DNA from 3 places in the Arthrobacter sp. NPDC057009 genome. Region 1 is predicted to be linked to each of the others. Evidence: riboswitches for the same ligand, from Rfam matches in the RefSeq annotation. Region 1 holds a riboswitch; each other region holds the start of a gene.

Region 1 (9,831 bases):
TAGACCGGACGCCGGCCGAAGCTGTCGGAGAGCTTGCCAACAAGCGGGACGGCGCAGAAGTGGATGAAGTGCGCCACCAGCAGCAGCAGGAGGATCCGTGAGGTGTCCGTCTGGACTACGACCTTCAGGTACGTGATGGAGAAGGTCACCACCAGGTAGTACAGGATGTTCTCGGCAAAGCGCAGGCCCATGGCGGTGAAGACACCGCGCGGGTAGCGGCGGAAAACTTCAGCGACGCCGTAGCCCTTGTGCTCGACCGTGACTTCCTTGCGGGCCTCGATGAAGATCGGTGCGTCCTGGACCTTGGTGCGGATGTAGTAGCCAATGATGACGATCACGGCAGACAGCCAGAAGGCGACGCGCCAACCCCAGCCAAGGAACGCTTCCTGCGAGAGGGTGGAGGAAAGGGTGAACAGCACGCCGGTGGCCAGGAGGTTGCCCATGGGAACGGCGGACTGCGGCCAGCTGGACCAGAATCCGCGGGACTTGTTGGGGCTGTGCTCGGCAACGAGCAGCACGGCGCCGCCCCACTCACCGCCCACGGCGAAGCCCTGGACGAAGCGCAGGAACACCAGCAGAGCCGGGGCCCAGTAGCCGATCTGCGCGAAGGTAGGCAGGCAGCCCATAAGGAAGGTGGAGACACCCACCAGGATGATGCTCAGCTGCAGCAGCTGCTTGCGGCCGAACTTGTCGCCGAAGTGGCCGAAGACGATGCCGCCAATGGGGCGGGCAACGAACCCGACCGCATAGGTCACAAAGGCGGCGATGATGCCGTCCAGTTCCGTCCCCGAATTGGGGAAGAACATCTTGCCGAACACCAAAGTTGCTGCCGAGGCATAGAGGAAAAACTCATACCATTCGACCACCGTGCCGGCCATTGAGGCCGTGACAACTTTTCTCAGGCCCGAGGCCTTAACGTCGGTTTCCTCTGCACGCCTTGCGGCGGAGTGATCCGTACTCATATGTAAACTCCTTCGGCGTCTTCATCGACACCACTGGGACCGTCTTTGGCGAACGTGTGTGAGGTACACCACGAAACGCCGGTTCACACGAGTATGGTCTGCCATTGCCTGCAAGCTCAACGACAAAAAGTGCAGAACGCATCTGCATAAATGCACAAAGCAGCGCGTGGGCTACTTGTCAGTACGCCTCAGCCCAGCAGATGCGCGCGCAACTGCCCGTTCAGCTGGCCGATCTCCGTGAGGAAGCCGTCATGGCCGATCGGCGCCTCGATCATGTGCACGTCAACGTTCCCCGGCAGCGCCTCGGCGAGTTCGAGCGACTGCGCGGGAAAGTACAGCCGGTCGGTGTCCACGGCGGCAATGAAGAAGTCGGCGGTGGCCCGGGCCAGGGCCTCCTTCAGCGTCCCCCTCCCGCGCGTGACGTCATGGCTCATGAGAGCCTCCGTCAGGGCGATATAGCTGTTGGCGTCGAAGCGCCGGACCAGCTTGTTGCCCTGGTGGTCCAGGTAGCTCTCCACCTGGTAGCGGCCGCGGCCTGCCAGGGCATCCGCCTGCAGCGGCTCCTCAGCCGCCTGGGCGTTCCTGCCGAACCGGAAATCGAGTTCGTAGGCGGACCGGTAGGTAATGTGGGCAATCCGCCGCGCGAGCGCCAGGCCCTCAGCGGGTTCCGGGCCGCCGTAGTAGTCGCCGCCGTTGAAGTGGCGGTCCTGCCGGATGGCCAGGGTCTGCGCCTGGGCGAAGGCGATCTGTTCGGCCGTGCTCCTGGCCCCGACGGAAATGACACCGCAGCGGCGCACCCGCTCCGGGAAGGTGACTGCCCATTCGAGGGCCCGCGCCCCGCCCATGGATCCGCCCACGACGGCGTGCCAGCTGCTGATGCCGAGCAGGTCGGCGAGCCTGGCCTCGGCGACGGTGGAGTCCCGGAGGGTCACCAGCGGAAAGCGTGAACCCCAGGGCTTGCCGTCCGGGGCAGGCGACGACGGCCCGGTGGACCCGTAACAGCCGCCCAGGATGTTGATGGAAATGAGGAAGAACCTGTCAGTATCCGCTGGCGCGCCCGGCCCGGCGAGCTGCTCCCACCAGCCCTCCTCGTCCCCGGCACCGCGCGTCACATGGGTACTGCCCGTCAGGGCGTGTTCAACGAGGATGGCGTTGGAACCGTCCTCGTTGAGCGTTCCCCACGTTTCGTAGGCCAGGGTCACGTCCGGCAGGAATCCTCCGGCTTCGAGTTCCAGGCTGCCGATGCTGCGGTACTGGACAGTGCCGTCCGGAACGGGGCCATCCAGAACAGCGCCTGCGGGCGTCTTCCCGGCCGGAGCGTCGGTGTGGCTGACAGAAATCGTCATAGGTAACTACCTCTTCTTACGCGCTTGCCCGCCGTCAGCAGACCGGCAGGCCAGGTCTTCACCCGGGGCACCCCACCGCGGAAGGAGGGTTGCCGGCCAGCAAGCCGGGGCTGTCGCTGGCACTCATGACCTGTTGCCAAGTGTACGAAACAGGCGGACGCCTGCGCGAAGAATGTGACGGCTGTGTGACTCCCGGCCGGAAAACGGGACGGGAGCCACAGGGTCAGGCGGAGACGTCAGGCGCCTTTCGCGGCCCTGAATCCGGCATCGAGGTCGGCAAGGATGTCGTCGATGTGCTCCAGGCCGACGGACAGCCGGACCAGTCCGGGGGCAACCCCGGCAACGCTTTGCTGCTCCGGAGTCAGCTGGCTGTGCGTCGTCGACGCCGGGTGGATGACGAGGGAGCGGACGTCGCCAATGTTCGCCACATGGGAGTGCAGTTCCAGGGCATCCACGAAGCGCTTGCCGGCTTCGGCACCGCCCGCCACGGTAAAGGCCACCACCGCGCCGGTGCCTTTGGGCCCGTACTTCAGGCCGCGCTCATACCAGGGGCTGGACGGCAGTCCGGCGTAGGCGACGGATTCCACATCGTCCCGGGCCTCAAGCCAGCCAGCCACGGCCACGGCATTGGCCACGTGGCGCTCCACGCGCAGGCTCAGTGTTTCCAGGCCCTGCGCGATAAGGAAGGCATTGAACGGCGACACCGCCGAGCCCAGATCGCGGAGCAGCTGGACCCGCGCCTTCAGGATGTAGGACAGATTGGCGCCCAGGGCGCCGCCTGCGCCGAGGTCGCGGGCGTAGACGAGGCCGTTGTAGGTGGGGTCCGGCGTGTTGAAGCCGGGGAATCGTTCCGGGTCCTTACCGAAGTCGAAGTTTCCTGAATCCACGATGACACCGGCAATGGCGGCCCCATGTCCGCCCAGGTACTTGGTGGCCGAGTGCACCACGATGTCCGCGCCCCATTCAAGCGGCCTGATGAGGTAGGGGGTGGACAGGGTGTTGTCCACGATGAGCGGCACGCCGGCTTCGTGTGCTGCCCGGGAGACGCCCTCGATGTCGAGGACGTCCTGCCGCGGGTTGGACACCACTTCGGCGAAAAAGAGCTTGGTGTTCGGCTGGACTGCATCGCGCCACTGCTGCAGGTCGTCCGGGTCCGCCACGAAGGTAACGGAGACGCCGAACTTCTTCAGCGTGTGGGCCAGCAGGTTGTAGGTGCCGCCATAAAGGCTGGGACTGGCCACCACGTGGTCCCCGGCTTCGGCGATATTGAGGATGGCGTACGTTTCGGCGGCCTGGCCGGAGCTCAGGAGCAGCGCCGCAAGCCCTCCCTCCAGGCTGGCGATCCGCTGCTCGACGGCGTCCTGGGTCGGATTGCCGATCCGGGTGTAGATGGGGGCGATCTCGGCGAGCGCGAAACGGTCTGCTGCGCTGTCGGCGCTGGGGAAGACGAACGACGTCGTCTGGTAAATGGGCAGGGAGCGTGCGCCGGTGGCGCCGTCGGGCACCTGGCCGGCGTGGATCTGGCGCGTTTCAAATGACCATGCGTTGGACATGCAGGCTCCTGACGCTGAAGGGGCGTGTGCTGGTCCCGGCACAGGCCCGCGCTTGCCGCCCGGCGGGCGCCGCGCGGCCAGGTCTTCACCCGGGGCACCCCGCCGCGGTGGAGGGTTGCCGGCCAGCGAGCCGGGGCTTTTTTCGCTGGCGCTCATGACCTGCGATCAGTGTAGGAACAGCCCTTCCTCGCGCACAGCTTTGTGAAGAATTTCGTCAAAAGCTGGACATTTCGCAATGTTAGGGCACCCTAAGCTGAGAGCCCCGTCACAAAGTGCCAAGATGAGGGCATGCGCATGGATCACGTCTCTTACGCCTGTGAACACGATGGCCTCGCGGCCACCACCGAACGTATCTCCTCCGCCCTCGGCGTCGAAGCCGTTAAGGGCGGGGTGCACCCCCGGTTTGGAACCCGGAACATGATCATCCCGCTGGCCGGCCACAAGTACCTTGAGGTCGTTGAGGTCCTGGACCACCCGGCGTCGGACAAGGCACCGTTCGGCCAGGCCGTCCGGGCCCGGTCCGCAGCGGGCGGCGGCTGGATGGGCTGGTGCGTCGAAGTTGACGACCTCGCCCCGTTCGAGGAGCGCCTCGGCCGCTCCGCCGTCAACGGCAACCGCAAGTTTCCTGACGGCCGGGAACTTATCTGGAAGCAGATCGGCATCCTGGGGCTCATCGCGGACCCCCAGGTTCCGTACATGCTGAAGTGGGAAGGCGATCCGGAACTGCACCCGTCCAACGCCTATGACAGCAATGTGAAGATGTCCACCCTCACGATCGCGGGCTCCGCCGAGCGCGTGACCGAGTGGCTAGGCGAGCCCGTGGAACGGCCGCTGGAAGACGTCGCCGTGAACTGGGTGGCCCCGCACGGTACACCGGGAATCCTCTCCGTCACGTTCGAAACCGCAGCGGGCGCCGTCACCATCTGACGCGATTCCTGCCCTTCACTTCGGCCGCCATCAGCGGGTGCCAACGACGTCACCCGCCGATGGCGGCCGAATCACTTTTTAATACAGCCCGGCTATTAAAACAGCCCGGCCTAGCCCAGTCCGGCGGCCTTGCCGAACAGGCTGAACCCGACGAAGGCGACAATGTCCAGCAGCGCGTGCGCGATGACAAGCGGCATCACCCGGCGGGTCTTCGTGTAGACCCACGCGAACACCACGCCCATAACGGCGTTTCCGATGAAGGGCCCGAACCCCTGGTACAGGTGGTAGGTGCCGCGCAGCATCGACGAAACGAAGATCGCAAGGGGTACGGACCAGCCGAACTTGCCGAACCGGTCCAGCAGGTAGCCCACCACAATGACTTCCTCCACGACCGCGTGGCGCAGGGCAGACAGAATCAGCACGGGCACCGTCCACCAGTAAGCGTCCAGGCCGCTCGGGATGATCGCCGTCGTGATGCCGAGGGCGCGGCCGGCGGCATAAAGCCCCAGCGACGGGAGGCCGATCAGGGCGGCCAGCCCGAGACCCTGCAGCAGGTCCTTGCCGGGCCTGGCAAAGTTGAAGCCCAGTTTCCGGAAGGCGGAGCCGCCGTCCTGTCCTAGTCCGGAGTTGGACTGGCGCTGGTCGGTCAGGAAGTAGATGACCAGCAGGACCGGCACCAGGGCGAAGATGATGTCCAGGAGCTGATAGGTCAGGTCGAAGTATTCGCGGGTGCTCTGTGACCTGTTGAGCGTGGACGTCCCCTGCGCCAGCGGCGCCCGGGTCATCTTGTCCAGCAGCTGCACCACGGAATAGACGGCTGATTGCCCCAGCGACAGCCCAAGGACAATCCAGACTTCAAACCGCAGCCGGCGGCGGGAAGGAACCAACATGTTCCTATCTTGCCTGCACCCGCTGGTACTTTCCTGTCAGCCTGCCTGTTCCTGCCGCCGTCGTGCATTCCCGTCCAGCCCGTCGGTGCCGGTCCAGCTGCGCTGTAACCCTGCACAGTGACCCTATGCTGGGGAGCTATGAGCGCTCCCGGGAAAATCATCATGATCCGGCACGGCCAGTCGGCCGCCAACGCGGACACCTCCATCTACAACAGGGTGCCCGACTACCGGATACCGCTGACGGAACTTGGGCTGGAGCAGGCGAAGGCCGCCGGGGAGCGCGTCCGGCGCGAGCTCGACGGCCGGAAGGTGAGCGTCTACGTTTCACCGTACCTGCGCGCGTACCAGACCCTGGAGGCACTGGACCTGGGCTCCCTGACGGAACGGGTGATCGAGGAACCGCGGCTGCGCGAACAGGACTGGGCCAACTTCCAGATCTCCGGCGACATCGAGGACCAGAAGGAGCTCCGCAACGCCTACGGCCACTTCTTTTACCGCTTCCGGGAAGGCGAATCCGGTTCGGACGTCTACGACCGGATCTCCTCCTTCATGGAAACCCTGTACCGGCACTGGTCCAAGCCGGACTACTCCCCCAACAGCCTGCTGGTCACGCACGGGTTGACGATGCGGCTGTTCTGCATGCGCTGGTTCCACTGGTCCGTGGAGTACTTCGAGTCGCTGAACAACCCGGATAACGCCGAGATCCGCATGCTGGTGCGCAACGGCGAGGGCAAGTATGAACTCGATACGCCGTTCACGCAGTGGGTGGACCGGAGAGTGGACGAGACGGTGCTGGACGCGCCTCCTGTGATCTTCTGACGCCTTCTATTCCGGGCGCCCGATTAGGCACCGGTTTCCGGCGGCCGCCGGTTTAGGCGCCGGCGACGATCACTTCGGTGCCGCGCGCCTCGAACGCAGCCTTGTCCGCCGCGGAGATGCCGGCGTCGGTGATGAGCCGGGTGAAATCGTAGCCGTCCATGGTGGCGAACGCCCGGCGGCCCACTTTCGAGGAGTCCGCGATCACGTAGGAGACACTGGCCCGGCTGGCGAGCAGGGCGTTCACCGTGGCCTCGGCCTCGCCCGTGTTGGTGGGCCCCACCTCGGCATCGACGCCGTTGACCCCGATGAAGGCGATGTCCAGCACCACCTTCTGCATGATGATGTCCGTGTACGGGCCCACGAGTTCATACGACCGGGTGTTGAGGATGCCCCCGGTGACCATCACTTTGATGTTGGGCCGGACGGCAAGCTGCGAGGCGATGTTGATGGCGTTGGTCACCACCGTGAGCGTGGGCTGGTTCGACGGCGAGTTAAGATCTTCGCGGGTGGCCAGGATCTGCGCGAGGGCGGTGCTCGTGGTGCCGCCACACAGCCCGATGACCATGCCCGGGGCGATGAGGGCCGAGGCAGCGAGGGCGATCTCCTGCTTGGCCACGGCGTGGTCGTCCCGGTTGTACCTGCCGGGAAGGTCATAGGCCAGAGCGCCCGTGGTGGCGCCGCCGCGGGTCCGCGTCAGCAGCCGCCGCTTGGCCAGGCTGTCCAGGTCGCGCCGGGCCGTAGCGGGCGAGACGCCGAGCCGCGTGACAATCTCCTCAACTTCCACTTGGCCGGCTTCGGCAAGGAGATCAAGGATGGCCGTCAGTCGGTCGGTGCGGGTCATGCGTGGCCTTTCAAAATCAAAACCGTCACAAGAAATGACGTTTTTTGATTGTAGCAGACCTCTTATGATCAGCTTCCGTCACTACGGTGCGGAGGGTGGCTGCTGTAAACGGCCCCGCCCGACACTACCGTGCCCGCACCCCCGCGCGCCAAACGGCGTGGGTGAGCGGCATGCCGGGCCGGTAGGCGAGGTGCGTGGCGGAGGGGGCGTTGAGGACGTGCAGGTCCGCGCGGTGTCCGACGGCGATCGAGCCCACCGCGCGTTCGCCGTCGGCGTCGTTTCCGGACTCGCGCCGCAGCGCCAAGGCACCGCCGTACGTCGCCGCCCGCACGGCCTCATGCACGCTCAGGCCCATTTGTAGGACTGCGGTGGTGACGCAAAAGGACATGGAACTCGTGTAGGAGGTGCCGGGATTGCAGTTGGATGCCAGTGCGATGGGCACGCCAGCATCCAGCAGCTGCCGTCCGGGGGCCAAGGGCTGCCGCGTGGAGAGGTCGCAGGCCGGCAGGCAGGTGGCCACTGTTCCGCGGCTGTCTGTTCCGCGGCTGTCTGTTCCTCGGCTGCCCGTTCCAGCGGCATCCCAGCCGGACCAGCCGGCGGCGAGGTTGGCGATGTCCTGCTCCGAGAGATAGTTCACGTGGTCAACGCTGGCTGCGCCGAACTCCACCGCGAGGCTGACACCAGGGCCGTGCCCCAGCTGGTTGCCGTGCACCCGCAGCCCCAGCCCGGCGTCGCGGCTGGCCTGCAGCACGGCGCGGGACTGCTCCTCGGAAAAGGCGCCCCGTTCGCAGAACACGTCGGCCCAGCGGACATATGGGCGGGCGGCCTCCAGCATGGGGCCGCAGGCGAGCCTGGTGTATTCGTCCGCGTCAATGCCGGCCGGCACGAGGTGGGCGCCCAGGTACGTGACCTCGTCCGCCACCGTGGAGGCGATACGGGCGCTCCTGGCCTCCTGCTCCACATCCAGGCCGTACCCGGTTTTCGTCTCCAGGTACGTGGTGCCCTGGGACACGGCTTCGGCGACGCGGCCCTGCGCCAGCCTTGTGAGGTCATAGTCGCTGGTGTTCCGGGTGGCGTTCGTCGTGACGGCGATGCCGCCCGCGCTGTACTCCTCCCCCGCCATCCGCGCCTCGAATTCCGCCGTCCGGTCCCCGGCAAAAATCAGGTGCGTGTGGGAGTCCACCCAGCCGGGCAGCACGGCACGGCCGCCGGCGTCCACGGCATCGTCGGCCGCGGGAGCTGAGGCTGCCGGGCCGATCCAGGAGATGCGTTCCCCTTCGATCACCACTGCCGCGTCCTTGAGGACACGGTGCTCTGCGTCCTGGGTCATCAGTTCGGCAATGTTGGTGATCAGGGTGCTCATGGATCCATTCTTCAGCGCCGGATGGACCAGCGTGTCGCGGCCAGGGCATCCGCCGTCCGGGATACCGGACTGCCACCGGCCTCGGGTCCCGCCTCGGGTCCTGCAAGGATCAGGGCCGCGGCCAGTTCCGCGATGCCGGACGACGTCTGGAACCCGTAGCCGCCCTGGCCGGCAAGCCAGAAGAACCCGCGCGCCTCGGCGTCGAACCCCACCACCGGGACGCCGTCGGCCGCTTCGGTGCGCAGCCCGGTCCAGGCGGTGCGGACGGCGCCGATCCCCAGCGTCGTCAGCGTATTGAGCCGGGCGATGAGCCGCTCCACGTCCCCGGGACGGGGACGTGCGTCCTCCGCGGCGCTGGCCACGTGCTCCGACGGGGAGACCAGCACGTCGCTGCCTTCCCGGCGGAAGTAGAAGGAGTCGTCTGCGGCGGCCACCATGGGGCTGCCTTCCGGCAGCGGATGGTCGACGGCGGCCACCGCCGCCGTGCGGCGGTACGGCTGCAGGCCGATCTTCTCGACGCCGCTCAGCACCGCCAGCTCGTCGGCCCATGCACCCGCCGCGTTAACCAGCACGCCGGCGGAGAAGCCTTCCTGTCCGGCACCGATCTCCCAGCCCGACCCCAGCCGCTGGGCGGAGTGGACGCGGGCGCCTGTGATGATGTCCACACCGGCAGCCTCGGCGCGCGCCCGGTGCCGTTCCAGCAGCACCGGCGCATCGCAGCCGAAGGACCCGGTGTCCAGGCCGGCGGCGGAGAAGGCCTCCGGCTTCAGGGCCGGGCACAAGCCGAGCGCTTCCGCGTGGCTGATCAGGCGCATCGCGCCGCTGGCCTCGGCCCGCACCGTCTCTTCGTCCCCGATGAGCAGAAAGCTCCGCGGGGAAAGCACGGGCCGGGACTCGCCGGCGTCGTCCGCGGCGATCAGCTCAAGGGTGCGGACGGTGAGTTCCTGGACCACCGGCGGACCGTAGCTGGGGATGAGCTGCCGGGCGGAGCGCGAGGACGTGTGGTAGGCGAGCTGCTGTTCCGCCTCCACGAGGGCCACGGTGCATGTGCCGGCGAGCGCGGAGGCGAGGGACAGCCCGGCGATCCCGCCGCCCACGATGACTACGTCATAGGTTGATGCCATGGGCTC
Region 2 (9,831 bases), on a different contig from region 1:
TCCCGGCTCCGGGCACCGCTGCACTCCCGGGACTCTGCGCTCATGATCGCCGCCCTGCGCCAGCTTGGCGCCGACATCCGGGAAGTCCCGGGCGACGGCGCCTTTGGCCCGGACCTCGAGGTGACGCCAATTCCGGCCAACGCCGGCGGCGCGGACGTCGCCATCGACTGCGGCCTGGCCGGGACAGTCATGCGGTTCGTACCGCCTCTGGCGGCACTGCGCTCTGGCGCCACCCTTTTCGACGGCGACCCCCACGCCCGGGAACGGCCGATGGGCACCATCATCGACGCGCTCTCAGCGCTCGGAGTAGCCGTAACGGGCGACGACGGCGGCACGCCCGCCTCGCTGCCGTTCCGCGTCGAGGGCTCCGGCCAGGTCCGCGGCGGGCACCTCGTCATCGACGCCAGTGCGTCCTCGCAGTTCGTCTCCGCCCTGCTGCTGGTCGGTGCACGGTTCGCCGACGGCCTGCACCTTGAACATTCAGGCAGCACGGTCCCGAGTTTGGACCATATCAACATGACCATCGCCGTGCTGCGCGGCGCGGGCGTGGCGGTGGATGACTCCACGCCCAACCACTGGGTTGTCAGCCCCGGCCCGATCCGCGCGTTCGACCAGCGCATCGAGCAGGACTTGTCCAACGCCGGCCCGTTCCTGGCCGCCGCGCTGGCCACCGGCGGTACTGTCCGGATTCCGGACTGGCCCGGGCACACCACGCAGGTCGGCGACATGTGGCGCAGCATCCTGACCGATATGGGGGCCACGGTCACCCTGGCCGACGGTACCCTGACGGTGACCGGCGGCAGCGAGATCAAGGGTGCGGACTTCGCCGAAACCAGCGAACTGGCGCCCACAGTCGCCGCGCTCTGCGCCCTGGCATCCGGACCGTCACGGCTGAGCGGCATCGCCCACCTTCGCGGACATGAAACGGACAGGCTCGCCGCGCTCGTCACCGAGATCAACCGGCTCGGCGGCGATTCAGAGGAAACTGCCGACGGACTCATCATCCGGCCTGCGGAACTGCACGCCGGCGTCGTCCACAGCTATGCGGACCACCGGATGGCCACCGCCGGAGCCATCCTCGGGCTGGCGGTCAGGGGCGTGGAGGTGGAGGACATTGCCACGACGTCCAAGACCATGCCCGATTTCCCCAAGCTGTGGGCGGACATGCTCGCCCAGCGGGGCAGCGGTGTGACCAACAGTGCTGTTACCAATACCGCGGGGACCACCGGTGGCACGCAGCACTGATTCCTGGGACGAGTCCGACGTCCGGATCCGGCCGAACAAAAAGGGTTCCCGGCCCCGGACGAAGGACCGCCCAAGCCATGAGGATGCCGTCACCGGCCGGATCATCACCGTGGACCGGGGCCGCTACACCGCCGTCGTCGGCGAGGACTCGGGCCACGAGCGGACGGTCATTGCCGCTCGCGCCCGCGAGCTGCGCCGCTCCCCCGTGGTGGCCGGAGACTTCGTCTCCCTCGTGGGGGACGTGTCCGGCTCGCCGGACACCCTGGCCCGGCTGGTGAAAATCCAGGACCGCAAGACCCTGCTGCGCCGCAGCGCCGACGACACCGATCCCGTGGAACGCGCCGTCGTCGCCAACGCCGACCAGCTGGTGGTGGTTGTGGCCGCCGCCAACCCGGAACCCCGCACCGGCTTCATCGACCGGGCGCTGGTGGCAGCCTACGACGCCGGGATCGAGCCGCTGCTGCTCGTCACCAAAGCGGACGTCAAGGATCCGACCGAGCTGCTGAGCAACTACCGGCACCTCGACTTTCCGGTGATCATCAGCCGCACTGCCGATGCCGACGCGTCCGGCATCGACGCCCGGTCCGACGACGGCCTCTCCGCCCGGCTCGACGTTGCCGCCGTGTCCGATCTCCGCGCCCATCTGGACGGCAAGGTGACGGTGATGCTGGGCCATTCCGGCGTCGGAAAATCCACCATGGTCAACGCGCTGACGGGCGCCGAACGGGCCACCGGCGGCGTGAACGCGGTGACGGGCCGCGGACGGCACACGTCGTCGTCGGCCCTTGCCCTCAAGCTCGCCGACGCCCCGGCGGGCAGCTGGATCATCGACACGCCGGGCATCCGCTCCTTCGGACTGGCGCACGTCGATCCGGACCGAATCCTGCGTTCCTTCCCCGACCTTGAGCCCGGCACGGAGGCCTGCGAACGCGGGTGCAAACACGACGCCACCGCCGTCAACTGCGGCGTGGACGCGTGGGTGGAAGCCGGCCACGCCGGCCCCTCGGGAGCAGCACGGCTCGCGTCCCTGCGCCGCCTGCTGGGCACCGACCCGCGCGCTGAGGCCCAGGAAACCAAGGAACTCGGCAGCGTCGGCTAGCCGCCCCCGGCGCTGTCCGGCCGCTGCCTCCCCGCCGTGCCGGGCCTTTGAGGGTAGTTTGGAACCATGACCCAACCCGCTTCAACGTACAACGATGACCTGCGTCTTGCCCATGTGCTGGCCGATTCCGTGGACGACCAGACCATGAGCCGGTTCAAGGCACTGGACCTTCAGATCGAGACGAAGCCAGATCTGACGCCGGTCACCGATGCGGACAAGGCCGCCGAGGAGTCAATCCGCGGCCAACTGTCACGCTCCCGTCCCCGTGACGCCGTCCTCGGTGAGGAGTTCGGAAGTTCCGGCCACGGTTCCCGCCGCTGGATCATCGACCCCATCGACGGCACCAAGAACTTTGTCCGCGGGGTGCCGGTCTGGGCCACGCTGATTGCCCTCGTCGACGAGGGAGAACCTGTGGTGGGCGTTGTCAGCGCCCCGGCGCTCGGCAAGCGCTGGTGGGCGGCCAAAGGCGCCGGCGCCTACTCGGGCCGATCCCTCGCGGCCGCCACCCGGCTCAAGGTGTCCAACGTGTCCAGCCTGTCCGACGCCTCGCTTTCCTACTCCAGCCTCGGCGGCTGGAAAGACCGCGGCAACCTTGAAGAGTTCCTCCAGCTGACCGAGGATGTGTGGCGCACCCGCGCCTTCGGCGACTTCTGGTCCTACTGCATGGTGGCCGAAGGGGCCGTGGACATCGCCTGCGAACCGGAACTGAACCTGTACGACATGGCGGCGCTGGTGCCGATCGTGACGGAGGCCGGCGGCCGTTTCACCTCCCTCGAGGGCACGGACGGCCCGTTCGGCGGCAACGCCCTGGCGACCAACTCGATCCTGCACTCGGAAGTCCTGAAGCGGCTGAACCCGCAGCTGGACGACCTGCTCTAGGTTTTCTCCCACCACCGCCCTGGCGCTGAACATTACGACGGCGGCCGCCCGCTTTTGGGGGCGGCCGCCGTCGTTTCTTCGGCAGCAGGCCCTATATCCGGTTCGCGTAATAATCCGCTTAACATTCCAACCGGCTTTTTCATCGCCTCTGCCGATGTCCTAATCTCGTAACAGGTCACGAGTGCCAGCGCTAAACCCCGGTTAGCTGGCCGGCAACCCTCCATTCGCGGTGGGGTGCCCCGGGTGACGACCAGGCCGATCCGGAACGGACCCGGCAAGCGCGGATCCCCGTCACACGGGGTCCTTATCCCAGTGAGGTCCCATGACGACTGCCATCATTGCTTCCACCCCCGACGCCCTCGCGCTGGACGGCCGGTTCGCCGCCGCCCGCCGCCCCCTGGCCGCCGTCACCGGCGCAGAGATCCAAGCCCCGCTGATACAGGGCGGCCACGTCCGCTACGCAAACCTCGACTATGGCGCCTCCGCCCCTGCGCTGTCGGTCGTCTCCGCGTACCTCAACGAGATCCTGCCGTTCTACGCGAGCGTGCACCGCGGCGCCGGCTACGCCTCGCAGATCAGCACCTCCGTGTACGAGAACTCGCGGAACATCGTGCGCGAATTCGTGGGGGGCCGCGCCGATGACGCTGTCATCTTCACCCGGAACACCACCGACTCCCTCAACCTGCTGGCCGGCTGCCTGCCCGTGGAGGACCACCACCACACGGGCGAGGTGCTGTACCTGGACATCGAGCACCACGCCAACCTGCTGCCGTGGCAGGGCGTGCCGCACCGCAGCGTGGTGGCCTCCGAAACGCTTGAAGCCACCATCGCCAGCCTGCGTGCCGAACTGGAGCACGGCGACATCAGCCTCCTCGCCGTGACCGGCGCCTCCAACGTCACGGGCGAAATCCTCCCGATCCGCCGCCTCGCCGCGCTGGCCCATGAATACGGCGCCCGCATCGTGGTGGACGCCGCCCAGCTCGCGCCGCACCGCCGCGTCAACATCGCCGCGGACGACGTCGACTACCTCGCCTTCTCGGGCCACAAGCTCTACGCCCCCTTCGGGGCCGGCGTCCTCATCGGCCGTCCCGACTGGCTCGACGCCGGCACCCCCCACCTCGCCGGCGGCGGCGCCGTAAGCGAGGCCCGGCTCGACGGCGTCAGCTGGGCCACCGGCCCCGCCCGCCACGAGGGCGGCTCACCGAACGTCCTCGGCGCTGCCACCCTGGCCCGGGCAACCCAGGTCATCGCCGCCCTTGATCCGCAGGAATGGCACGCCCATGAAGCCGGCATCCGGTCCTTCCTGGTCGAGGGACTGCGCCAGATCGACGGCGTCACCGTCCACCAGATTTTCGCGGACAGCGACCCGGACGACGCCATCGGCGTAGTCAACTTCTCGGTAGAGGGTTACGACGCCGGCCTGGTCGCCGCCTACCTGTCGGCCGAACACGGCGTGGGTCTGCGCGACGGACGCTTCTGCGCCCACCCGCTGCTGAAGCGCCTCGGACTGCCGTCCGGGTCCCTGCGCGCCAGCTTCGGCGTGGGTTCACGGCTCGAGGACGCACAGCGGCTGCTCGCCGGCATCGAGGAGCTCCGCCGCTCGGGCCTCGGCTGGGACTACGTGGTGGACGCCGGGCGCTGGGTTCCGGCGAACGACACCCGCACCTACCCCGAGTGGGCGCCCAACACGCCCGGCACCGCCGGCGCCGCACCGTGTGTCCAGGACTGATCGGCATCCAGGACTAACCCGCACCCAGGACTAAGCACCTCCCGCTCCCCGTACGGTAAATTCGAAGGGTAATTTTCGACGTCGGTATAAGGAGACTGTGCGTGGCACGGGGCGGTCCCAAACTTCATCACGGCCGGCGGCAGGAGCTTGGACAGAGCTTCCAGGACGGCGGCGAGCACTACCACCGCGTCCGTCCGGGCTACCCGGAGGACTCCGCCAGCTGGCTTATTCCGGCCGGGGCCCGTACCGCCGCTGACCTCGGCGCAGGAACGGGCAAATTCACCGCGTTGCTGGTGGACCGCGGGCTCGAGGTCAGCGCCGTGGACCCTTCCCGGGACATGCTGGAGCAGCTGGGCCGTGACTGCCCCGCGGTCCATGCCGTGGTGGGGACCGCTGAGGAAACCGGGCTGCCCTCGGCGGCGTTCGACGTCGTCAGCGTTGCCCAGGCGTGGCACTGGTGCGATCCGCTGCGGGCCAGCACGGAGATTTCCCGCATCCTCAGGCCCCAGGGAGTACTGGGCCTGATCTGGAACCAGCTGGACACGTCAGTACCCTGGGTGCACCGGCTGTCGCGCATCATGCACGCCGGGGACGTCCACAAACCGGACTTCAGGCCCAGGATCGGCCCGGAATTCACCTCCCTGGAAAGCCACCTGACCAGGTGGGAGGATCCCGTCACCCCGGACGACATCCTCGAACTGGCCAAGTCCCGCAGCTACTACCTCGCGGCCAACGATGCCACCCGCGCGAAGGTGACCGGAAACCTGACCTGGTACCTGCACGAGCACCTCGGCCATGCCGACGGCGAGCTGCTGCAGCTCCCCTACCTCACCCAGACCTGGCGGGCGGTCAGGGCGGAACGCCGTGGTGGCAGCAGGTAGGCTTGAAGCTGTGAAGACCAGTACGCCCTCCTCCTCGATCGAGGACTACGTTAAGGTCATCTATTCCTTCACGGAATGGCAGGACAAGCCCATCACCTCCACCCAGCTTGCACAGCGCCTCGGTGTGGCCAACTCCTCGGTCTCCGAGATGGTGCGCAAGCTCAAGGACCAGGGCCTGGTCCTCCACAAGCCCTACAGTGCCATCACGCTCACGCCCCAGGGTGTCCGGCTGGCCCTCTCCATGGTCCGCCGGCACCGGCTGATTGAGACGTACCTGGTCAAGGACCTCGGCTACAGCTGGGATGAAGTCCATGACGAGGCTGAGCAGCTGGAGCATGCGGTCTCGGACACGTTCATTGAGCGGCTGGCCGCCCGGCTGGGCAACCCGTCCAGGGACCCGCACGGCGACCCCATCCCCTCGGCTGACGGAACTGTCAGGATGCCGTCCGCCCACCGGATGATCGAGCTCGATGACGGCCACACCGGCAGGATCACCCGGATCAGTGACGAGAACCCGGATCTGCTGCGCTACCTGGCCGCGGAACAGATCAGCCTCGATGCCGACGTCGAGGTGCGGGGCCGCAGGCCCTTCGGCGGCGCGCTCGTGGTGCGAATCGGGTCCCCCGGAACCAGCCGGGACGTTGACCTCGCCGACGAAGTGGCCTCCGCGCTCTGGATCCACAGCGACTCCGCCCACCCCGGCTGCCGCATGGCCGGCCTGTAGCCTCAGGTGCGGGTCCCCCTGGCAGGCCGCACCGGCACCGCCGCCGCGACCGGCTCCGGTTATGGCTGGCGGGTGTGGACAGCCGTGGCCGCCGGCGGACTGCTTGGCACGGAACTCCGGTACGCGCTGGGACTGCTGTTCCCCGACCGTCCGGGAGACCTGCCCTGGGCCACACTGGGCATCAATATCCTCGGCAGCTTCGTGCTGGCGGCCCTCACCACCATCTGGATCGCGCGTCCCCGCACCGCGTTCTGGCTCCGCGCCGCCGTCGGGCCCGGTGTGCTCGGCTCCTTCACTACCTTCTCCGCCGTCGTCTTTTCCGCGGACCAGCTGACCCGTGCCGGGCTGCCGGGCCTGGGGCTGCTCTACCTGGGGCTGTCCGTGCTGCTGGGGCTGGCGGCGGCGGCCGCCGGCTGGCGGACCGGCAAGGCAATCGGCGCTGCCCGTGAGGCTAATCCGTGACGGCGCTCCTCGTGGGTCTATTCGGCATCGGCGGGGCGCTGCTCAGGTTTGCCGTGGACGGCTGGCTGGCCGGCTACCCCTCGCCGCGGCGGCACTGGCCCTGGGCCACCCTGCTGGTGAACGTGGCCGGCTCGTTTGTGATCGGGCTGTCCATGGGGCTCACCGCATCGTTCGCCCCCGAATGGCGTTCCGCCCTTGCCACCGGGTTCGCCGGCGGGTTGACCACCTTCAGTTCCTGGACCACGGCAACAGTCCGGCTGGCCAGTGAGCGGCGCTACCTTGCCGCCGTCGTTAATGTCCTGGCCAACCTGCTGCTGGGCCTGGCTGCGGCGTGGGCGGGAATCGCGATCAGCGGCGGCTAGCCGGCGCGGGGTTGCGGATTCCGACGGCGGAGCAGGCCGCCCCCAGCAAGAGCAGCGCGGCGGTGGCCAGCAGCGCGCGGTGCAGGCCCGGCGTCGTCAGCTCCGGGCCGACGATGAAGCCCGTAAATGCGATGCACACCAGGCCCGCGATCCTCGAGACCGCGTTGTTCACGGCCGAGCCCACGCCGGCCTGCTTTTCCGGCACGGAGCCCAGGATGGCAGCCGTCAATGGTGCCACCGTCATGGAAAGGCCGAGGCCGAAGACCAGCTGCCCGGGCAGGATCTGGGTCCAGTAGTTCAGGGAGCCGCCAACGGACAGTGTCAGCAGGAACCCGGCGGCGCACAGCACGGGCCCGGCCGTCATGAACCAGCGCGGCCCGTACTTGCCGGCGAGTTTTCCAAAGAACGAGGCCAGCAGCATCAGGATCAGCGTGGAGGGCAGCAGCGCCAGTCCGGCGGTGGTCGCTTTCATGCCGCCCACCTGCTGGATATAGATGCCCAGCGCGAAGAACCCGAGGGAAAGGCCGCCGTAAATCGCGGCGGTGGCGATGTTGCCCCAGCCGAAGTTCCGGACCGTGAACATGCCAAGTGGCAGTAGCGGGGCGGCCGCGCGGGCTTCATGGATGAGGAAAAACACAGTGGCCAGGAGCCCGGCGGCCAGCGGCAGCCAGACCTGCGGGCTGCCCCAGCCGGCCGTGCCCTGCTCGATCAGTGCGTAGACCGGCCCGCCAAGCGCGATGACGGCCAGCAACGCGCCGGCAATGTCGATGCTGCCAGCGGCAGCGGGAACGGTGCCGGTCTTCCGTAGCCTTGCCAGCACGGGCCAGATGGCAGCCGCAGGCAGGACGTTGACGAAGAAGATGACCCGCCACGACAGCACGTCCACGGACAAGCCGCCGATCAACGGGGCCACGATGGCGGCGGCGCTTGTCCACGCCGACCATTTGCCGATGGCCGCCCCCTGGGCGCCGCTGTCAAAGTGGCTGACGATCAGCGCCAGCGAACTGGGAACGAGGAGTGCTCCCGCGACGCCCTGCAGTCCCCGGCTGACCACCAGCACTTCCCCGGACCACGCTGCCCCGCAAAGGACCGAGGTGAGGGCAAAACCGCCCAGCCCCCACTGCAGCACACGCACCCGTCCAAAGTGATCGGACAGCGAGCCGGCCGCCAGAATGAGCGCACCGAGTGTCAGGAGGTAGGCATCCACCACCCACTGCTGGATGCGGAGGCCGCCGCCGAGTTCCCGGCCGATGGCAGGCAGCGCCAGGCTGACAACGAAGCTGTCGAGGATCGCCATGAAGGACGCCACGATCGCGACGGCCAGGACCTGCCGCTGGAGGCGGGTCGGGGCAACCGTCTGGCTGGTGTCGCTCATGACTTACCGTATCGTGGACTGGATGATCAGCAGACGTGATGCGGCAATTGCCCTGGATGTACCACTGGAAATGGCCCAGCGCCACGGCATTCCAAAACACCTGACCGAAGCCGAGCTGGGTGAACTGCTGGACAATCCTCCTGCCTGGCTCCTCCAGTCCCGCGCCAACCGGACGGGAAAGAGGCCGGTGTGGGTGCATCTCACCTGCGCGGTCTGCGGGTACACCGAGGCGGCCAGGCCCAAGAAGTGGTGGCCGGAGTTCACGTACGTCATGTGTGCCCATCACCGCCCCTCCGAAGTCCCTCCGCCGGCGCCCGGTTCCGTCCGGAGCGAGTTCGACGGCGTGGGCACCAGGTTTGTGGGAATCGCCGACGTCGTGGGGTGAAAGTTTTTGCCGGTTGACTGTCAGGTCAGGCAGTTACATTTGGGCTGCAACAGGCGTAATTTACGTAGGGAGGGGCACCCTCCTGCCCCTCGGACGAGGGAGCACGCCATGCCGGACAAGACGCCGCACCAGCAACAGCAGAAAAAAGCGGGCAAGACCATTAAGCAGAAACGCGCGGACAAAAAGGCCAAGCACCCGATTGAGGGACCTGCAGACCCTGTCGCACATCTGAAGAAACGCTGATTGCCGGACAAGTCGAATACAGTCGGAGCGGGGCGGATACACCGTCCCGCTCCGGCTGTTTCCCGCTCCTCCCGGCTAAGGCCGCACCCTATCCCCAGTCCGCCATCTCGCCGGGAACTGCAGAAATGGCTGTTACATGTCCGTCGCGCAGGACGGCTATGTCCATCGGCACGCCGATGGCCTCGGCGAAGAGGAGCTTCTGCAGGCTCTCGGCGTTGCTGACTGCACGGGAACCAACGCGCAACAGAACATCACCGGGACGGAGACCTGCCTGTTCAGCAGGGGAACCGGCCAGCACCTCAACCACGCGCAGCCCCTCCCGCTGGCCGGTGCGGACCACTTCGCTGGTACCCAGCCGGATCGGCGTGCTCACCACGCCGAGGTAGGCGCGCCGGACTCTTCCGTCCGACAGGAGCGCAGAGATGATCCGGCGCGATGTGCTGTTGA
Region 3 (9,831 bases), on a different contig from region 1:
CTGCTCCACGGCCGTGTCCCGGCCGGAGCCGAGCAGGGTGTTGAGGCCGTAGACCCGGTGGCCGGAATCGATGGCCGCCTGCACCACCTCACGGGACAGCCCCACGAGCTCCAGGGCTTCGGCGCTGAGGACCACCTCCACGCTCGGATCGGCCGCTGCGGCGGCCAGGTCGCCGGCCCGGATGCGGGCCGTCCCGATCAGGAACGTGCCGCGGCTGATGCCCGGCGCCAGTCCGTTGCTTTCCCCGGCCATTGCCATGGCGCTAAAAGTCCAGCAGGTTCCGGCGCAAGCCGCCGTCGCCGTAGCTCGTCCGCAGCAGTCCCCGCCGGCGCAGCACGGGCGCCAGCCTGTCCAGCACTCCGTGGATGGTGGCCGGGTCCACGAAGCCGGAGAAGAGGAACCCGTCGCCGCCCACTGCGGTGCCGGTTTCCTCGAGGTAGTCGGCGATCTCATCGGCCGTTCCGATGATGCTGTCGCCTGCACCGCCGCTGCGGGCCTGCAGGATCTGCCGCAGCGTGGAACCCGGCGGTGCCGCCTTGGAGAAGTGCTCCAGCGTTCCCTGGTTGCTGTTGGTGCTCAGTTCCGGGAGGGGTGCGTCGAGGTCGAACTGCTTGAAGTCGATGACGGAGAGGTAGGAGATGGAGTTGAGCTGGCTGTCGATGTCCCGCTGCGTGAGCTCCCGGCGCGCGGCACGCAGTTCCTCCGCTTCAGCCCGGGATCCGGTCACGGTGGGTTTCAGGACGAACAGCACCTTGACGTCGTCGGGGTTCCGGCCGGCTGCGGCGGCCTCGGCTCGGATGGAGTCCCGGTAGGCCTTCATGCCGTCCGCGCCGCGGGCCAGGGCGATCGCAACGTCCGCGTTCGCACCGGCGAAGGCCTTGCCCCGCGGGGAGGCCCCGGCCTGCACCAGCACCGGCTCCTCCGGCAGCGGCGCGGTGTTCAGCGGTCCCCGGACTTTGAAGAACTCCCCGTCGTGGTGGATGGGCCGGACTTTGGTGTGGTCCGCGAAGATGCCCGCCCGGGCGTCCTCCACGATGGCGTCCGGTTCCCAGCTGCGCCAGAGCTTGCGGACGACGTCCACGAACTCCTCGGCCTTCTCGTAGCGGAGGTCGTGCTCGATCTGCTGGTCCAGTCCGTAGTTCTGCGCGGCAAGGTCGCTGCCGGAGGTCACCACGTTCCAGCCAAGCTGGCCGTTGGAGAAGTGCTGCAGCGTGGCCAGCAGCCGGGCCGCGGTGAAGGGCGGATAGAAGGACGCGCTGATGGTGGGCACGATGCCCAGGTGTTCCGTGGCGGACAGCAGGTACGGCACCAGCGCCAGCGGATCGTGTTTGGGCGCAAAGGACGCCTGCGCCAGTGAGACCTCCGCGCTGCCGCCGTAGGTGTCGGGGACGGTCAGCGAGTCCTCAATGATGAACAGGTCCAGCCCGGCCCGCTCAAACTCGCGGACCGCGTGCTGGTAGGGGGCCGGTTTCTTCCAGTCGTAGCCGATACCGTAGCCGGGTGTCCCCCAGCCCTGGACCCCGAAGCCATGGCCCACAAACCATCCAAAGTGCAGCATGGGAGTCACTGTATTCGCGGTCGAATCATTCACTGCGGCCTGGTTTCATCCGGCGTTACGGCGGTTCATCTCCCGTCATTATCCTCCCGGCCGCGGGCTTTGTAACGGCAACGCGAGCAACCCGGGCAGTCCCATGGATCAGGGAAAGTCGCGGGGTCCGTTACGGAAGATGACGACGGCGGCGGTGCGCGCCGCCGTCGTCAGTGTTACTTTTTTCGGGAGTAATGAGTACCGGCATTAAGCCCTGACTGGCCGGTCGGCAACCCTCCTTCCACGGCGGGGTGCCTCAGGTGAATACTCGGCATATCGACCACTTCGAGCTGCAAGCGTGAGAAAAGGAGATCCGTCGTGTCAGACGCCCCCGCCGTTGCAACGCTGCCGTCCCAGCAGGATAAACCTGAGGAAAAACTGTCCTACCGCCTCATCACGGGGCCGGACGACCGGGCGTTCTGTGAGCGCATCTCGGCAGCCCTGGCCGAGGGATACGTGCTGCACGGCAGCCCTGCCGCCACCTTCAACGGCACCACCGTCATCGTGGCCCAGGCCCTCATCCTGCCGGCAGCGATCGCCACCGCAGACGCCGCCGTCGCCACCGCCGTGGACCAGCTGGACTCCGACGAGGACCTGAGCGCGGAAGTTTACGAGGGCCACGCATGAGCTACGCCGGAGACATCACTCCGCAGGACGCGTGGGCCAAGCTTGAGGAGGGCGCCATCCTGGTGGATGTGCGCACCGAGGGCGAATGGGCGCACATCGGCATTCCCGACACCAACGCCACGGAAAATGATCCCCTCTTCATCCAGTGGACCTTTCCCGGCGGCATTCCCAACCCCGACTTCGTCGAGCAGCTGAAGCAGCAGGCCCCCGAGGACACCCGGGTGGAGCTGCTCTTCCTGTGCCGCTCCGGCCAGCGCTCCATCGCTGCCGCCACCGCCGCAACGCAGGCCGGTTTTACTGCCTACAACGTCCTCGAAGGCTTCGAGGGCGAGCCCGACCGTTACGGTGAGCGCACCGTGAACGGCTGGAAGAACCGCGGCCTGCCGACGAACCTGGGAAAGAACTAAATTGACCTTTAACCACGACGCCGCCGGCTGGAGCCCCGATACCCAGGCCGTCCGCGGCGGGCTTGACCGCACCAATTTCCAGGAGACCACCGAGCCTGTCTTCCTGAACTCCGGATTCGTCTACGAGTCCGCCGCCGCCGCCGAGCGCGCCTTCACCGGCGAAGACGAGCGCTTTGTCTACTCGCGCTACGGCAACCCGTCGGTGGCCACCTTCCAGGAGCGGCTCCGCCTCCTCGAAGGCACTGAGGCGTGCTTTGCGACGGCGTCCGGCATGTCCGCCGTTTTCACCGCGCTGGGTGCCCTGCTGGGCGCCGGGGACCGCGTGGTCGCAGCCCGCTCGCTGTTCGGTTCCTGCTTCGTGATCCTCAACGAAATCCTGCCGCGCTGGGGCGTGGAGACGGTGTTCGTGGACGGCCCGGACCTCGAGCAGTGGCGCGAAGCCCTCTCGGTGCCCACCACGGCCGTCTTCTTCGAATCCCCGTCCAACCCGATGCAGGAAATCGTGGACATCGCGGCGGTGAGCGAACTCGCCCACGCCGCCGGCGCCAAGGTGGTGGCGGACAACGTCTTCGCCACCCCGCTGCTGCAGCGCTGCGGAGACCTCGGCGCGGACGTGATCGTCTACTCCGGCACCAAGCACATCGACGGCCAGGGCCGCGTGATGGGCGGAGCGATCCTGGGCACCAGGGAATTCATCGACGGCCCGGTCAAGCAGCTCATGCGCCACACGGGCCCGGCGCTCTCCGCATTCAACGCCTGGGTCCTCACCAAGGGCCTGGAAACCATGTCCCTGCGCGTGAACCACTCCTCCGCCACCGCGCTGCGCCTCGCCGAATGGCTGGAAACCCAGCCTGCCGTGAACTGGGTCAAGTACCCGCTGCTCAAGTCGCACCCGCAGTACGACCTGGCGGCCAGGCAGATGAAGGCCGGCGGCACCGTCCTCACGCTGGAACTTGCGACGACGGCCGGCCAGTCGGGCAAGGAAGCCGCCTTTGCGCTGCTGGACGGCCTGAAGATCATCGACATCTCCAACAACCTGGGCGACGCCAAGTCCCTCATCACCCATCCCGCCACCACGACGCACCGGGCCATGGGGCCGGAAGGACGCGCCGCGATCGGGCTCAGCGATGGCGTGGTGCGGCTGTCCGTCGGACTGGAGGACGCGGACGACCTCATCGCGGACCTGGAGCAGGCGCTCAAACAGATCTGACGTTACTTCCAATGGCGGGCTGTGAACGCGCGCTGCGCTGCACGTCCCTTCGTTTCGGGCGTCCTTGAGAACGGAGCCCGGGGGCGGTTTAGTGGGTGGACCAGCAGGGTTTACCCAGGGTTTACATGGACGGTCTTGTAGGGTCCATATGCACTGGGCAGACTCTAATAACACCGATGAGCCGATCAAACCCCTGTCGGTTCAGCCCATCCAAGGACAGACGCAGCGATGCGTTCGGGGCCGTGGCCGCGAAGACGCTGCGCGCAGCCTCCCTGACCGGAAGGAACATCATGGCCGGAGTATTTGAAGTTTTTGTTGACGCCGACTCCCAGTACCGGTTCCGGCTGATGGCTCCCAATGGAACCGTGCTGGCCGTCTCCGCACCTTTCGAGGACAAGCGCGCGGCTGCCGCGGGCATTGCCGACGTCCGCGAATGCGCCGGGACGGGGCTCGTCACGGACCTCTCGCCGGCAGCACCGAAGGTTCAGGAAGCCTCCGCGGCAGTTCCCGCGCCGGTGCCGGCCCAGACTCTCTCGGCCCAGACTCTTCCAGCCCGCTCCGGCCACGGCCGGCAGGGATTCGGCAAGAAGCGCACCCCGGCCGAGGCCTCGGGCACCAGCAGCGCGGCGCACTGGAGGCCGTCAGCCCCCGCAGCCCCGGCCCGCTGGACCGGCGCCGCCTAGCCGACTGCTCTGGGGACCTGCTCTTGGGGGCCTGTTCCTGGCGGGACTGTTCCTGGCGGCCGCGGCTCAGGTGGTGATGACGACCAGCCGGACATCGACGTCGTCGCCCGCGGCGATGCGGGCAGCAGCCCGCACAGCCCGCTTGACCGGCAGCAGGTACGAACCGCTGCCGGTGTCCGGAAAGATCGAGGTCTGCCACTGGTGGCCCGCAATGTCTGCCGCCACCTTCACCGAGCCGAACCCCCTGCGGAACCCCGCGGACTCCTCACGGATTTCGTCCGCAATATCCACGGGCAACGTAATGAAATGCCAGGCGGATTCGCCCGGATACAACCATAAAGGGGCTCTGAACTCGTAAGACTCGCTCACGGAGCGAGTATGGCATGCCGTAACAGGCCAGGGAATGGTTTTACTTAGGTAAGCCTTAACTACTATCCTCTTCCGGTGACCACGCAGCTTGATTTCGCGCGGGTGCCCTTCGCCGCCGATCTCGCAGGCCACGGGGACAGGCCCGCAGTTCTTTCAGACAATTTCACCCTCACCTACCGGGGACTGGCCGACAGGGTTGATGCCCTCGCCCTCCGCCTGGGCAGCCAGCGCCGCCTGGTGGCACTGGCTGCCGCGAACGACGTCGACTCCCTGGTGGCCTACCTCGCCGCCCTGGTTGCCGGCCACCCGCTGATCCTGCTTCCGGAGGACAAGCCGGCGGCACTGGAATCCCTGGTGGCCGCGTACGACCCCGACGTCGTGCTGCGATCCGCCAACGGAGAGATCCTGTTCGAGGAGCGCCGGGCCGGCAGCAGGCACGAGCTCCATCCGGACCTGGCGCTTCTGCTCAGCACTTCCGGGTCCACCGGCTCGCCCAAGCTGGTGCGGCTGTCCGCCAACAATCTGCAGGCCAACGCGGAGTCGATTGCCGAGTACCTGAACATCGGCCCGGCAGACCGCGCGGCAACCACCCTGCCGATGTCCTACTGCTACGGCCTGTCTGTGATCAACAGCCACCTGCTGCGGGGCGCGGGCCTGGTGCTCACCGACCTTTCCGTTGTTGACCCCTGCTTCTGGGAGCTTTTCCGTGCCCGCGAGGCCACGGCGTTCGCAGCCGTGCCCTACACCTTTGAACTGCTGGAACGTGTGGGCTTTGACGGAATGGACCTGCCCTCACTGCGGTATGTCACGCAGGCCGGAGGCCGGCTCGCCCCGGACCGCGTACGGAGCTATGCCGAACTCGGCCGCCGGAAGGGCTGGGAACTGTTCGTGATGTACGGCCAGACCGAGGCCACGGCCCGGATGGCCTATCTTCCTCCCGGGCTGGCTGCCGAGCACCCCGGCGCCATCGGCGTCCCGGTGCCGGGCGGCGCATTCCGGATCGAGCCGGTCTCCGGCCTGGAGCACGGCGAACTCGTCTACACCGGGCCCAACGTGATGCTCGGCTACGCGGAAACCCCGGAGGATCTGGGCGCCGGACGCACGGTCCACGAACTCCGCACCGGCGACCTGGCCAGGCTGCATCCGGCAGGCGTCTATGAAGTGGTGGGGCGGCGCAGCCGGTTCGTCAAAATCGTCGGGCTCCGCGTGGACCTGGGCCAGGTGGAGCGCATCCTGGCCGACCTCGGCGTTGCGGCGGCCAGTGCGGGCACCGACCAGGGGCTCGTCGTGGCGGTCGAGGGCAGCCACGACACGCAACTGCTGGCCAAGGTCCTCGCCCAGGGCATCGGGCTGCCCCGTGCGGCACTGGAGCTGCACGCCGTCGAACATCTCCCCCGCCTGGCCACCGGGAAGGTGGACTATCCGGCGGTTCTTGCCCTCTCAACCCGGGCAGTGCCCAAAGCAACGCCGTCCAAAGCAGCATCGGCGAAAGCAGCATCGGCGAAAGCAGCGCCGGACGGCCGGGATAACGGCGGCTCCCCCGCGGTCGACGACGTGCGGCGGATCTTCCGGGAAACCCTGGAGTGTGAGGACATCGCCGACGGCGACACGTTCGTCTCGCTCGGCGGTGACTCGCTGTCCTACGTGGCCACCTCCGTCAGGCTGGAACAGTTGCTGGGCCGCCTCCCCTCCGACTGGCACGTGACGCCGGTCCGGGACCTGGAACAGCAACAGGGCCGGAAAGCCGCCGGCAGGATGCGGCGGTTCTTTGCCCCGCTTGAGACCAGCATCGTGCTCCGGGCCGTGGCGATTGTGCTCATCGTCAGCACCCACGTCGGGCTGCTGACCTGGCCGGGGATGGCGCACGTGCTCATGGCCGTGGCCGGGTACAACTTCGCCCGGTTCCAGCTTGGCGGGGAACGGCTCCCGCGGCTCAGGCGCCAGCTCAGCAGCCTGGCACGGGTGGCGCTGCCCAGCATTGCGTTCATCGGCGTGGCGTACCTGCTGACCGACAAGTACACCCTGGCCAATATCCTGCTGCTGAACTCCGTTGTCGGTCCCGAAGAGGTGACCACGCAGTGGCACTTCTGGTTCATCGAGGTGCTGGTCTACATCCTGCTGGGTATGGCGGCCCTGTTGGCCATTCCCTGGGTGGACCGGGCGGAGCGGCGGTTCCCGCTGCTCTTTCCGCTTGCCCTCACCGGCCTGGCCCTGCTCTCCCGCTACGACATCGTTGATCCCGGCATTCCCCACCCGTCACCCACACTGTGGCTTTTCGTTCTTGGCTGGGCCGTCGCCCGGTCCCGGACCGCGCTTCAGCGCTGCGTGGTGTCGCTCCTTGCGGTCCTCACGGTTCCCGGCTGCTTCTTCGGGGACACGAATCGGGAGCTGACCCTCGCTGCCGGCCTCCTGCTGCTCACGTGGCTGCCCGCCATCCCCGTTCCCAGGGGGCTGCAGCGCCTGACGGTGCTCCTGGCCAGCGCTTCCCTCTATGCGTACCTCGTGCACTGGCTGGTGTACCCGCTCCTGGCCGGCACCAGCCCGGCGCTTGCCGTGGCCGCATCGCTCGTGGCCGGGGTGGCCTACTGGGCGCTGTGCACCCGCGCCGTGGGCATGGTAAGCCGGCGCGGCTGGGGCACTCTCCGAAGCAGGTTCCCGCGGCCGGCCGTTCCAGGGAGCTCCTGACTCCGGCGGCCCGGTTTCAGACGGACTGCAGTTCGCGGAAAGCCACCGCGGAGATGAGCATGGAGCCGGCAGCCGTGACGGGATCGATGACGGGAATCCCCAGCCTGCGCCGCAGGACGTCCGCCATGCCGATGCTCGTCAGCCCGGTGCTGGCCTCCAGAATGACGTCGGCTCCGGCGTCCACGAGCATGTGGGCGGCCGCGAGCGCGTCGAAGATGCCGGTCGGCAGCAGGAAACCGTCGGGCGTCTCCACGCTCTCGGCGCCGTCGATCAAGAGCATGCGGTCACCCAGGGCATCGGAAATGGGCCCGGGCACCGAGTGCTTAAGGCCGAGCACGCCCACCCGGCCGCCGAAGGCAAGGGCCGCTGCAGCAGCCGCCGAGCCCGCACCGATCACGGGGATGTTCAGCAGCGCCCGCACCTCCGGCAGGCCGGGATCGGCGGCGCAGCTGATGACCAGCGCGTCTACGTCCGAGGCCATCTCCAGCGCGAGCTCCACCACTTTGGGCACCGCACGCTGCAACGAGTCGGGGTCATGGACTCCGGAGGGCTGGTCCGGGATACACCGCGTGGTCACGTCGAAGCCGAAGGTCTCGCGGAGCAGCTTCCCGTGCGAGTTGAGCACCCGGCGGTCGCTGGTGGTCAACTCCCTGATGATTCCTACGCGCATGGTCCCGGTCCTTCCCCCGTGCGACTCCTGTGATGCCACCACACTAACCAGCGGACATTTCAGGTGGTTTACCGGAAAATGACCATCGGAAACATGCCCGTTCCACCAGCGCGAACGTACAGTTGTGGCCCCAAAAAACGCGCGTACAGGGGCCGCAAGTGTACGTTCGCGCTCTGTGCTTGGTGGTTGGAGGGCGGGTGGGATCAGAGCTGGCGGACGCGCAGCAGTTCCGGAATGTCCTCGTCGTCGGGATCCACGTACCCTACGGTTCCCTTCAGCGTCGCCCGCACGGCGTGCGCGACGACGGCACCCAGCCCGCCGTCGTCGGGGTCTGCTTTGTCCAGAACCACTTGGCGTGTGCTGCGCTGCTCCGCAGCGCCGGTGCCGCGCGCGAAGATCTCTGCGACGCCCTGCCGGACCAGGTCCAGCTCACCGGTCTCGGCCAGCACCGGCTCCAGGTAATCGACCAGCGAGCGCACCACGTCCGCGGCCGGCGCCGGCCGGAAGCTGCCGAAGTCAAGCAGGTCACCGCGCAGTCCGAAGTTGCTTGCCTGCCACGCGGCCATCCGCAGCAGCACCGTGGGTACGGGCGCGGGCTCCACGCCCTCCCGCCATTCCCGGCACGCAGATTCCACGAGCGCGCGGACCAGGACGGCGATCAGCGCGGCATCCTCGGCGCGGAGGCAGACGTCCGCCACCCGGACCTCCACGGTGGGGTGGTTCCGGGAGAGGCGGGCGTCAAAATAGATCATGCCCTCGTCGAGCACCACGCCAGTCTCCAGCAGGCGGGACACCACCCGGCGGTATGTGGACACGTTGCCGAAGATGGCAGACGGGCCCGACGACGGCCAGCGGTTCCAGGCCTGCGTCCGGTAGCTTTCGAATCCGGTGGCAACACCGTTCCAGAACGGTGAGTTTGCGCTGAGCGCGATCAGGACGGCCAGCTTGTCCCGGATCCTGTCCAGCACTGCAACGCCTTCGTCCGGTGACTCGATGTATGTGTGGACGTGGAAGCCGCAGGTGAGCTGCTCCTGCGCGGTCAGTCCGAACCGCTCCAGCATTCTGGCGTAGCGCGGGTCCGGTGTGGTGTGGCTGGACAGTGCCAGCGGCGAGGTGGCCAGGGCGGCGATCCTGGCGCCGTGGGCCTGCGCCGCCTCATCCGCCAGGGAGCGACCGGCACGGATCTGGCGCAGCAGTTCGGCGTGGTCCAGGCACGGGCGGGTCTGTGTCTCGATCTGCTCAAGCTTGAGTTCGGCACTCAAGCCCATTTCGTCGTCGTCGAACTTGGTGCCGGCCTTTTTCTTCAGCAGCAGGGGCCGCCCAGGGGCCTCGTCGGCGGCGAGTTTGCGGCCCGCCAGCAGGGCATCGGCGAGCGCCAGCGGTTCCCCGCTGTCCGGATCAACGATCAGGAGCTCTTCCTCCACGCCAAAAGTCCGCATGCCTACATTGTGCGCCAGACCAGCCGAAACGTCCCGGACATGACGAAGCGCGAACGTACACTTGTGGCCCTTGGAAAACGCTTCCCAAGGGCCACAAGTGTACGTTCGCGCCGGGAGGAGCGTCAGTCCTGGAAGTACTCGATCTTGGCGCCG

Evidence for each region. Region 1 has a riboswitch for S-adenosylmethionine ahead of ACFTR6_RS06280 (bifunctional o-acetylhomoserine/o-acetylserine sulfhydrylase). Riboswitches for the same ligand answer to the same signal wherever they lie in the genome.
Region 2: it holds a riboswitch for S-adenosylmethionine, as region 1 does, so the genes downstream of both, ACFTR6_RS01295 (aminotransferase class V-fold PLP-dependent enzyme) here and ACFTR6_RS06280 (bifunctional o-acetylhomoserine/o-acetylserine sulfhydrylase) in region 1, are expected to answer to the same signal.
Region 3: it holds a riboswitch for S-adenosylmethionine, as region 1 does, so the genes downstream of both, ACFTR6_RS15205 (DUF1737 domain-containing protein) here and ACFTR6_RS06280 (bifunctional o-acetylhomoserine/o-acetylserine sulfhydrylase) in region 1, are expected to answer to the same signal.

The regions. Positions count from the first base shown of each region.
Region 1 is NZ_JBHUSB010000004.1:140,091-149,921, reverse strand. Features, by position in the region: gene ACFTR6_RS06290 (MFS transporter) at 1-962, opposite strand, end outside; gene ACFTR6_RS06285 (homoserine O-acetyltransferase) at 1,151-2,308, opposite strand; SAM riboswitch class IV at 2,324-2,439, opposite strand; gene ACFTR6_RS06280 (bifunctional o-acetylhomoserine/o-acetylserine sulfhydrylase) at 2,545-3,861, opposite strand; SAM riboswitch class IV at 3,905-4,021, opposite strand; gene ACFTR6_RS06275 (VOC family protein) at 4,150-4,788, shown strand; gene ACFTR6_RS06270 (CPBP family intramembrane glutamic endopeptidase) at 4,899-5,678, opposite strand; gene ACFTR6_RS06265 (histidine phosphatase family protein) at 5,817-6,497, shown strand; gene ACFTR6_RS06260 (DeoR/GlpR family DNA-binding transcription regulator) at 6,550-7,338, opposite strand; gene ACFTR6_RS06255 (amidohydrolase family protein) at 7,463-8,701, opposite strand; gene ACFTR6_RS06250 (NAD(P)/FAD-dependent oxidoreductase) at 8,713-9,825, opposite strand.
Region 2 is NZ_JBHUSB010000001.1:269,552-279,382, forward strand. Features, by position in the region: gene aroA (3-phosphoshikimate 1-carboxyvinyltransferase) at 1-1,245, shown strand, start outside; gene ACFTR6_RS01285 (ribosome small subunit-dependent GTPase A) at 1,229-2,344, shown strand; gene hisN (histidinol-phosphatase) at 2,411-3,223, shown strand; SAM riboswitch class IV at 3,397-3,510, shown strand; gene ACFTR6_RS01295 (aminotransferase class V-fold PLP-dependent enzyme) at 3,546-4,952, shown strand; gene ACFTR6_RS01300 (class I SAM-dependent methyltransferase) at 5,054-5,833, shown strand; gene ACFTR6_RS01305 (metal-dependent transcriptional regulator) at 5,844-6,557, shown strand; gene ACFTR6_RS01310 (fluoride efflux transporter FluC) at 6,564-7,019, shown strand; gene ACFTR6_RS01315 (fluoride efflux transporter FluC) at 7,016-7,381, shown strand; gene ACFTR6_RS01320 (MFS transporter) at 7,368-8,756, opposite strand; gene ACFTR6_RS01325 (hypothetical protein) at 8,779-9,141, shown strand; gene ACFTR6_RS01330 (hypothetical protein) at 9,250-9,384, shown strand; gene ACFTR6_RS01335 (S1C family serine protease) at 9,473-9,831, opposite strand, start outside.
Region 3 is NZ_JBHUSB010000014.1:75,209-85,039, forward strand. Features, by position in the region: gene ACFTR6_RS15195 (aromatic amino acid ammonia-lyase) at 1-258, opposite strand, end outside; gene ACFTR6_RS15200 (NtaA/DmoA family FMN-dependent monooxygenase) at 263-1,558, opposite strand; SAM riboswitch class IV at 1,779-1,893, shown strand; gene ACFTR6_RS15205 (DUF1737 domain-containing protein) at 1,907-2,215, shown strand; gene ACFTR6_RS15210 (rhodanese-like domain-containing protein) at 2,212-2,622, shown strand; gene ACFTR6_RS15215 (O-succinylhomoserine sulfhydrylase) at 2,624-3,832, shown strand; gene ACFTR6_RS15220 (YegP family protein) at 4,123-4,515, shown strand; gene ACFTR6_RS15225 (DUF1905 domain-containing protein) at 4,582-5,016, opposite strand; gene ACFTR6_RS15230 (AMP-binding protein) at 4,960-7,569, shown strand; gene ACFTR6_RS15235 (aspartate/glutamate racemase family protein) at 7,586-8,239, opposite strand; gene ACFTR6_RS15240 (glutamate--cysteine ligase) at 8,443-9,678, opposite strand; gene ACFTR6_RS15245 (UDP-N-acetylglucosamine 1-carboxyvinyltransferase) at 9,801-9,831, opposite strand, start outside.